Bradyrhizobium sp. AZCC 1610: one gene and its partner. The protein of the gene in region 1 interacts with the protein of each later gene in a pairwise test. Links are inferred from orthologs where the notes say so. Each region holds a gene or a part of one and is shown on either strand. Other genes may lie near its edges.

Evidence for each region.
Region 2: the proteins of ccmE (region 1) and V1279_RS36355 interact in binary tests that used the Escherichia coli proteins (3 or more experiments, as listed by UniProt). The link is inferred for Bradyrhizobium sp. AZCC 1610 from one-to-one orthologs.

Annotation. Positions count from the first base shown.
Region 1 is NZ_JAZHRR010000001.1:1,947,814-1,952,471, reverse strand. Bases 915-3,795 are described here. They hold ccmE (cytochrome c maturation protein CcmE), read right to left. Parts: upstream 2,661-3,795; coding sequence 2,169-2,660; downstream 915-2,168. Other genes in these bases: ccmI (c-type cytochrome biogenesis protein CcmI), read right to left, coding at 2,702-3,795; V1279_RS09340 (heme lyase CcmF/NrfE family subunit), read right to left, coding at 915-2,172. In the rest of the region: V1279_RS09345 (cytochrome c-type biogenesis protein), read right to left, coding at 1-185; more of V1279_RS09340, read right to left, coding at 190-914; more of ccmI, read right to left, coding at 3,796-3,805; V1279_RS09325 (hypothetical protein), read right to left, coding at 3,968-4,658. UniProt on the Escherichia coli protein: Heme chaperone required for the biogenesis of c-type cytochromes. Transiently binds heme delivered by CcmC and transfers the heme to apo-cytochromes in a process facilitated by CcmF and CcmH.
Region 2 is NZ_JAZHRR010000001.1:7,416,971-7,420,678, forward strand. The notes cover bases 889-3,708. They hold V1279_RS36355 (heme ABC transporter permease), read right to left. Parts: upstream 2,755-3,708; coding sequence 2,023-2,754; downstream 889-2,022. Other genes in these bases: V1279_RS36340 (ComEA family DNA-binding protein), read right to left, coding at 889-1,146; V1279_RS36345 (DsbE family thiol:disulfide interchange protein), read right to left, coding at 1,249-1,842; ccmD (heme exporter protein CcmD), read right to left, coding at 1,839-2,021; ccmB (heme exporter protein CcmB), read right to left, coding at 2,847-3,515; ccmA (heme ABC exporter ATP-binding protein CcmA), read right to left, coding at 3,512-3,708. Also shown: V1279_RS36335 (septation protein A), read left to right, coding at 51-653; more of V1279_RS36340, read right to left, coding at 787-888. UniProt on the Escherichia coli protein: Required for the export of heme to the periplasm for the biogenesis of c-type cytochromes.

The sequences.
Region 1 (4,658 bases):
AGCGGGGCGTCGGAATCGTCGATCGACTGGTTCTGGCACACCATGCAGCGCAGCTCGCGCGACAGGTCGCGGGCTCGCGCCTCCTTTGCCGGATCGGCCATGATCTCGTCGGGCTGCACGGCGTGAGCCGGCCCGCAAAGCGTCGCGGCGACAACCAGCACACATGCTGCAACGAGGCGCTTCAAGGCTCTACTCCGCCGGCTGCAGCGCGCGGGCGGCCTTGGCCGGCTTGGGCGCGCCGACGCGCAGGCGGCGGTCCGAGAGCGACAGCAGGCCGCCGAACGCCATCAGGACCGGGCCCCACCAGATCAGCAGCACCAGCGGCTTGTGATAGATACGCACCGCGATGGCGCCCTCGGCATTGGTTTCGCCGAGCGAAACGTAAAGCTGGCTGGCGCCGCGGGTCAGCAGCGCGGCCTCGGTGGTCGATGATTCCCGCGTGGTGAAGTTGCGCTTCGATGGCGTCATCACGCGCAACTCCTCGCCGTCGAGCGTGACCGTGAACTGGGCGATCATCTCGCGAAAATTCGGCCCCTGCCGCTGCGTTACGCCATCGAGCTTCAACTGATAGCCGGCGACCTTGGCGACATCGTTCGGCTTCATCGAGCCGATATATTCGCTGTTCCAGGTGGTTTCGCAGACGATCCCGATCAGGGCGATGCCGACGCCGGCATGGGCGAACGCCGTGCCCCAGGTCGCCCGCGGCAATCCGCGCGCGCGGGCCACCGCAGTCGCCAGGGGAGCACGGAACAGCGCCGTGCGTTCGGCCAGATCGCTGAGCGCGCCACCGATGACGAAGACCGCTAGCCCGATCGCAAGCGGCGCGAACGTGGCTCCGCCCCAGGTCCACGCCCACAGCACGGCGATCGCGATCAGCGCCGCAATGCCGGCTGCCGTCAGCCGCTGCGCCGCGCCGAGCAGATCGCCACGCTTCCATGCCAATAGCGGCGCGAACGGCATCGCCGCCATCAGCGGCACGAACAAGGGACCGAAGGTGAGATTGAAGAACGGCGCGCCGACCGAGATCTTGTCGCCGGTCACAACCTCCAGCGCCAGCGGATACAGCGTTCCGATGAAGACGGTGGCGCAGGCCGTGGTGAGAAACAGGTTATTGAGTACCAGCGCGCCCTCGCGCGAGATCGGCGCGAACAGTCCGCCCTGCTTCAGCGCCGACGCGCGCCAGGCGTACAGCAACAGGCTGCCGCCGATAAAGATGCAGAGGATCAGGAGAATGAACACGCCACGCGCCGGATCGGTCGCGAACGCATGCACCGAGGTCAGCACGCCCGAGCGCACCAGGAAGGTGCCGAGCAGCGACAGCGAGAAGGTCAGGATCGACAGCAGGATGGTCCAGACCTTCAGCGCGTTGCGCTTTTCCATCACGACGGCTGAATGCAGCAGCGCGGTGCCGGCGAGCCAGGGCATCAGGGAAGCATTCTCGACAGGGTCCCAGAACCACCAGCCGCCCCAGCCGAGTTCGTAATAGGCCCAGTACGATCCCATCGCGATGCCGAGCGTGAGGAAGATCCACGCCACCAGCGTCCACGGCCGCACCCAGCGCGCCCAGGCGGCATCGATGCGGCCTTCGATCAGGGCGGCGACGGCAAACGAAAACGAAATCGAAAATCCGACATAGCCGAGATAGAGCATCGGCGGATGCACGGCGAGGCCGATGTCCTGCAGCACCGGATTGAGGTCGCGGCCCTCGATCGGGGGGCTGGCGATGCGCAGGAACGGGTTCGAGGTGACCAGGATGAACAGATAGAACGCGGCGGCAATCCAGCCCTGCACCGCCAGCACATGCGCACGCAGCGACAGCGGCAAATTGTTGCCGAAGGCGGCGACCAGGCCGCCGAACAGCGCCAGGATCGACACCCACAGCAGCATCGATCCTTCGTGATTGCCCCACACACCGGTGATCTTGTAGAGCAGCGGCTTCATCGAGTGCGAATTCTCGAACACGTTGACGACGGAGAAATCCGAGACGACGTACAGCATCGTCAGCGCCGTGAACGAAGCCGCCACGAACAGCAATTGCGCGAGCGCCGTGGAGCGCGCGACATTCATCAAGGCATGATCGCCCCAGCGTGCGCCAAGCAACGGCACGGTGGACTGGATCAGCGCCAGTCCGAGCGCCAGCACCAGCGCGTAATGCCCGGCTTCCGCGATCACTTCGAAGCCCCCTGGACCGGCGCGGCTGCGGCCGCGGCGCCGGGCTTTGCGCCGTAATCGTCCTTCCAGTGCCCCTGCTTCTTCAGGGCGTCGGCGACATCCTTGGGCATATAGGTCTCGTCATGCTTGGCGAGCACGGTATCGGCCTTGAAGACGCCGGAGGCATCCAGCGCGCCTTCGGTGACGACGCCCTGCCCTTCACGGAACAGGTCCGGCAAAATGCCCTTGTAGGCGACCGGCACCGTGGCGCTGCCGTCGGCGACGCTGAAATTGACAGCGAGATTGTCGCCGCGCACCAGCGAGCCCGGTTGCACCAGGCCGCCGAGGCGGAACCGCTTGCCGGGCGGGATCTGCTTCTCGGCCGCCATCGTCGGCGTGGAAAAGAACACGATGGAGTCGCGCATGGCGTTGAGGACCAGCGCCGCGGCAATTGCGAGCACCGCGAGCGAACCGCCGATCATGGTCAAACGCCGTTGCTTGCGCGTCATTTCTATCCTCTGTCTTCGCCTTTGGGTTCCGGCATCATGCCTCACCCACCAAGCCCGAGATTCTTCACGCCCTCATTGAGCTGGCGCAAGCGCTCGGTATCGTTGGCGACCGCCTGCCGCGCCTCAGTCAGCGCGCTCGCCGCCCTGTCGCGTTCACCCATCACCATATAGGCCCGCATCAGCCGCAACCATCCCTCGACATCGTCGCCGTTCTGCTTCAGCCGGGTTGCGAGCCGATCGACCATGCCGCGGATCATGGCGCCGCGGTCGGCCTCGTTCATGTCCTTGGCCGCGGCCATCGCATCGTTGGACAGCGCCGGCGCGGCAGGATCGCCGACCCTCGCCAGCGCCGCCTCGATCAGCGACCGCCATGGCGCGTCGGCCGGCGCCTTGGCGAGCATGCCGCGCCAGATCGCGGCGGCATCGGCCTGGCGGCCATCCTGTTCGGCGGCGAGCCCGAGGTAATAATTCGCCCTGGGCTCATTGGCGTTCTGCGCCACCGCGCGTTCGAATTCGACCTTGGCCTCCGCCGTGACGACACCGCCCGCCACGATCGCTAGCGCCTCGCCGAGATCAGAGCGACGCTCCGCGCTGTCACCGGCATAGGTGATGACGTTACGGTAGGCCCGGACCGCATCACCGTAACGGCCGAGACGCGCCAGCACCGGCGCCAGCACGGTCCAGCCGCGGCCGTCGGACGGATTTTTTTCGAGGTGCGCCTCGACCTGCGCCACCATGTTGTCGAGCGGCTGGTTGACATCCGCCGTGCGCGTGCGTGAGGCCAGCGGAAAATCACCAAGACGCGGCGAGCCGAGCGCGAGGTAGAACGTCACCGCCGCGATCGGCAACCCCACCAGCGCCACGATCGCGGAAGCGCGGCGCAGGCTGAGGTTCGACCGCGCCGGCAGGTCGCGCTGGCCGTCCGCGGCAGCGAGCAGGCGGCGGCCGATTTCGACACGCGCGGCCTCGGCCTCGGACACACCGATCAGACCCGCAGCGACGTCGCGATCGATCTCGGCGAGCTGATCCCTGTAGACCACGGCCTCACTGCCGCCGGCCGATGCAGAGGAGCCGCGGCTCAACGGCCAGAGCACGGCAAAGATCGCCGCGACCGTCATCAGCGCGAACACAAACCACAACGTCATCAAGCGGTTCCCGGGGGCGGAACGGCGCGTCCAGGCGAGCGCCGATACGCCGCTTTACACCACCGGCGGCAAGCCCGGCAATTGACAATTGCGGCAGAAAAACCACCCGGACCGAGGCGCCCAGACGGCCAGGCCGGCGGGGGATTCGATGGAACGGCCAGCTCAACTCGCCCTGGTCGTTTTGCGCTCGCCGGTCACGGCATTTTCGGCCGCCCGCCTCATCAGCGACGCATAGTCTTGCCCGAACAGGATTTCGCAGAAGCGGATCGCCGCCTGAGCCTGCATCTGGCGGTAGGCGCGCCCCTTGGTGTCGCCGCCGCGCAGCGCCTGCACCAGGCTCTCGGTGGATCGCTCGACGTAATGCTGCAGGTCGGAATAGGTCCGCAAGGTCACCTCGTTGATGGCGAGTTCGCTGGCATAGGTGCGGCACACCGCCACAAAGTCGATCAGAGCGGCGATCTCTTCGACTTCCGAGGCGTCGATCTTGGGCGCGGAGGCGATATCCTTGTCGGCGCGCTGGCGCAGGATGCGGCGGACCCGGCCGGGCACGCTCTCGATTTCCGACTGCAGCGAATTGGAAATATCGGCGCGGATCGACGTGAGCTGGCGGCCCCACGCGGAATCGTTGCGCAGATCGAGCTCGGTGCGCAGCCCACGCACGCCATCGTGCAGGATTTTCAGTTGCTCGCCGACATTGTCGAAGTGGCTGCGCCTGATGTCCGTGCGCAGGCAGGCCGTGAGGAACGACAGATCGTGCAGCGCGATCGTGACGGCGATGCCGTAGGGCGTCGCGGCCACGCGAATCTCGTCGTCGGACGCCGCCATCTTGATCGCGAGGCGGATGATCTGCCAC
Region 2 (3,708 bases), 5.5 Mb from region 1 along the record:
GGTACCGGTTTTCGGACAAGATCATGCCCAAACAAAAAAGAAGTGAAACGATGGACAAGAAAGTGCCGCATCCGCTGTTCAAGCTTGCGACCGAGCTTGGGCCCCTTCTCATCTTTTTCGTCGCCAACGCCAAGTCCAATTTGTTCATCGCCACCGGCGTGTTCATGGTGGCGGTGCTGGCTGCAATGGTTGCGTCATACATGGTGACGCGGCATGTGCCGATGATGGCGATCGTCACGGCGGTGGTCGTCATAGTGTTCGGCGCGCTGACGCTGATCCTGCATGACGAGACCTTCATCAAGATGAAGCCGACCATCGTCTACACGCTGTTCGCCGCCATTCTCGCTGGCGGTTTGCTGTTCAACCGCTCCTTCATCGCCATCATGTTCGACCAGATGTTCAATCTCACCCCGCACGGCTGGCGCATCCTGACCATGCGCTGGGCGTTGTGGTTCTTTGCGATGGCGGTGCTGAACGAGATTATCTGGCGCACGCAAAGCACTGACTTTTGGGTCGCCTTCAAGGTGTTCGGCATGGTGCCGCTGACGATGCTGTTTGCGATCACCCAGATGCCACTGATCAAGCGCTATCATCTGGAGCCGGCTTCGCTGGAGGTCAGCGAGGCGGAAGCAGGCGACGTGAGCAAGGGCTAGGGTTGGTGGTGTCCCGGACGCGGTGCAGCGTTCTTCACGATGCACCGCAGAGCCGGGACCCATGTCCGCGGTCGTGGGCCCCGGCTCTGCGGCGCACCGCTTGCGCGCTGCGCCGCGTCCGGGGCAAGAGATCTCAGCTCTTCTGCTTGGCGATGATCTTGTCCTTGATCTTGTCGTAGGTCGCCTGCGGAACGATGCTCTTCTGCACCAGATCATCCTTGCCCCTGTACGGCCGGCCCGCGATGATTTTAGCGGAATAGGCCTTGCCGACGCCCGGCAGCGCGTCGAGTTGATCGGCGGTCGCGGAATTGATGTCGAGCAGCTCGGCCTTTGGCGCCGGCGCCATCTTCGACTCCGAGGCCTTCGGCGCAGGAGCCATCTTGCTGTCGGATTTGGGCGCGGGCTGCGCGGTCTGGGCCATCGACGGTGTTGCCGTCAGCAGCCCCAAGGTCAGCGCGGTGGCGAGAAGAGAAGCGAGCGTGAAATGACGCATATGGGTGTCCCTCCAAGGACGGTTCATGTAACGCGGTAAAGCTAGCTGCGATTTCATGGCGGCGCCATGGCTGCAAAATGAACGATAGATAAAAGCCAAAGATTATTTGCTCAACGCCTTCTCGATCTCGACCTTGAGCACGCTGTCGAGATTGGCCGGCGTCACCGGCCCGACCAGCTTGTAGAGAATCGTGCCGTCGCGGCCGACCACGAAGGTTTCGGGCACGCCGTAGACGCCCCATTCGATCGCGCCGCGGCCGTTGCCGTCGACGCCGACGGCGGTAAACGGATTGCCGTAGCGGCCGAGGAAGCGGCGGGCGTTGTCGGGCGAATCCTTGTAGTTGATGCCGACGATCTGCAGCCGCGTGTCCTTGGCCAGCGCGGTCAACAGCGGCGCTTCGTCGTGGCACGGCACGCACCAGGACGCCCAGACATTGACGACGGAGACCTTGCCCTTGAACACCGCGGGGTCGAGCCCGGGCACCGGCGCCCCGTTATGGACAAGGCCCTCCAGCGCCGGCAGCGCGGTTTGCGGCGCCGGGCGGCCGATCAGGGCGGAGGGGATTTTGGAGGGATCGCCGCCGTAGAGCCGCAGCAGGAACAGCCCGGCGACCGCCATGAAACCGATCAGCGGCAGCGCCACCAGCCAGCGCCAGCGGCGCGGCGGCCCCTCCGATGTTGTGGGCGGCGCGGTCATCGGATGTCCGATGCATTGCGGCCGGAGCGCCGGGTTATGCCGTTGGCCTCGAGTTCGCGCAGGCGTTCCTTCTGGCGGCGATAATCGATGGCGATCCAGGCGATGAGAAGCACAACGACCGCTGCCACCAGCGTGTAGGACGTCACGATAAACGAAGCGTAGGGACCGAGCGACGTCACGTCACGCCGCCTGCTGGCTGGCTTGCATCATCTGCAAGCTGCGCACCCGCCGGCGCAGGATCTCGTTGCGCATCGCCGCCAGGTGCAGCGTGACGAACAATAGCGAGAAGCCGACCGCCATCACCAGCAAGGGAATCAGGAACGCCTTGTCGAGCGAAGGTCCGCCCATTCGGATCACGGCCGCCGGCTGATGCAGCGTGTTCCACCAGTCGACCGAGAATTTGATGATCGGCAGGTTGAGCGCGCCGACCAGCGTCAGGACGGCGGCCGCCCGCGCCGCCCGCGACGGGTCGTCCACCGCGCGCCACAGCGCCATCAGGCCGAGATACATCAGGAACAGGATCAAGACCGAAGTCAGCCGCGCATCCCATTCCCAATAGGTGCCCCACATCGGCCGCCCCCACAGCGAGCCGGTGACCAGCGCGAGAAACGTGAATGCCGCGCCGATCGGGGCTGCGGCCTTGGCGGCGACGTCGGCAAGCGGATGTCGCCAGACCAGCGTGCCCAGCGCGGCAATGCTCATGACGCCCCACACGAACATCGCCAGCCACGCATTCGGCACGTGGATGAACATGATCTTGACGGTGGCGCCTTGCTGATAGTCGTCGGGTGCCATCGCCGCCTGGTAGAAGCCGATCAGCAGCAGGAGCGCGGTCGCGCCCGCCAGCCACGGCAGCACGCGCGCCGTCAGCGACAGGAATTTGGTGGGATTGGCGAGGTCAATCAGCGTCATGGCATCCTGATAGTCGTCAGTGGCGGGGCAGGCAATGCGGCTTGGTTTGTTTCATATTGCCTCCGCGAGAGTTGATCGGCGTTAAGTCATTGTTAATCCAGACCATGGCGCAGGCTTGCCGCGGCCGCGAACGGTCCGACCACCAGGCTGACCAGCGACAGCGCGCACAAGATCGAAAACGGCGTTCCGAATGACAGCGGGCCGGTGATCGCGGCCTGCGACGCCGCGACGCCGAAGATCAGTACCGGGATCGACAGCGGCAGCACCAGTACCGCCAGCAGCAAGCCGCCGCGGTGGAGTGTCACGGCGAGCGCCGCGCCGATCATCCCCGTGAAGGTCAGCGCCGGTGTTCCCACCAGCAGCGTCAGCGCCACCGCCGAGGTTGCGGTGGCGTCGAGATTGAGCAGCAGCCCCAGCACAGGGGATGCCACGATCAGCGGCACGCCGGCGGCAAGCCAGTGGGCCAGCGCTTTTGCGGCGCAGGCAAGTTCCAGCGGCGCCCGGCCCATCACGATCAGGTCGAGCGAGCCATCCTCGTGGTCGGCCGTGAACAGGCGGTCGAGCGTGAGCAGGCTCGCCAGCAGCGCGCCGAGCCAGAGGATCGCGGGTCCGAGCCGGGTCAGCAGCGCCAGATCCGGCCCGATGGCGAACGGCATCAGCACCGTGACCGTGAGGAAAAACAGCACCCCGATCAGCGCCCCGCCGCCGACGCGAACGGCGATCTTGATGTCCCGGCGAATCAGTGCGGCGAGGGCGCTCACTTGGTTTCCCCCATCCGCAGTTCCCTCGCCCCGATCCCGAGCGGGGTATGCGTCGCGGCGATGATGATGCCGCCGCCTGCGAGGTGGTCGCGCATGACGCCGACGAACAAGCCCTGCCCGGCGGTATCGAGCGCCGAGGTCGGCTCGTCCAGCAGCCAGACCGGCCGCCGCATCACCAGCAGGCGCGCGACCG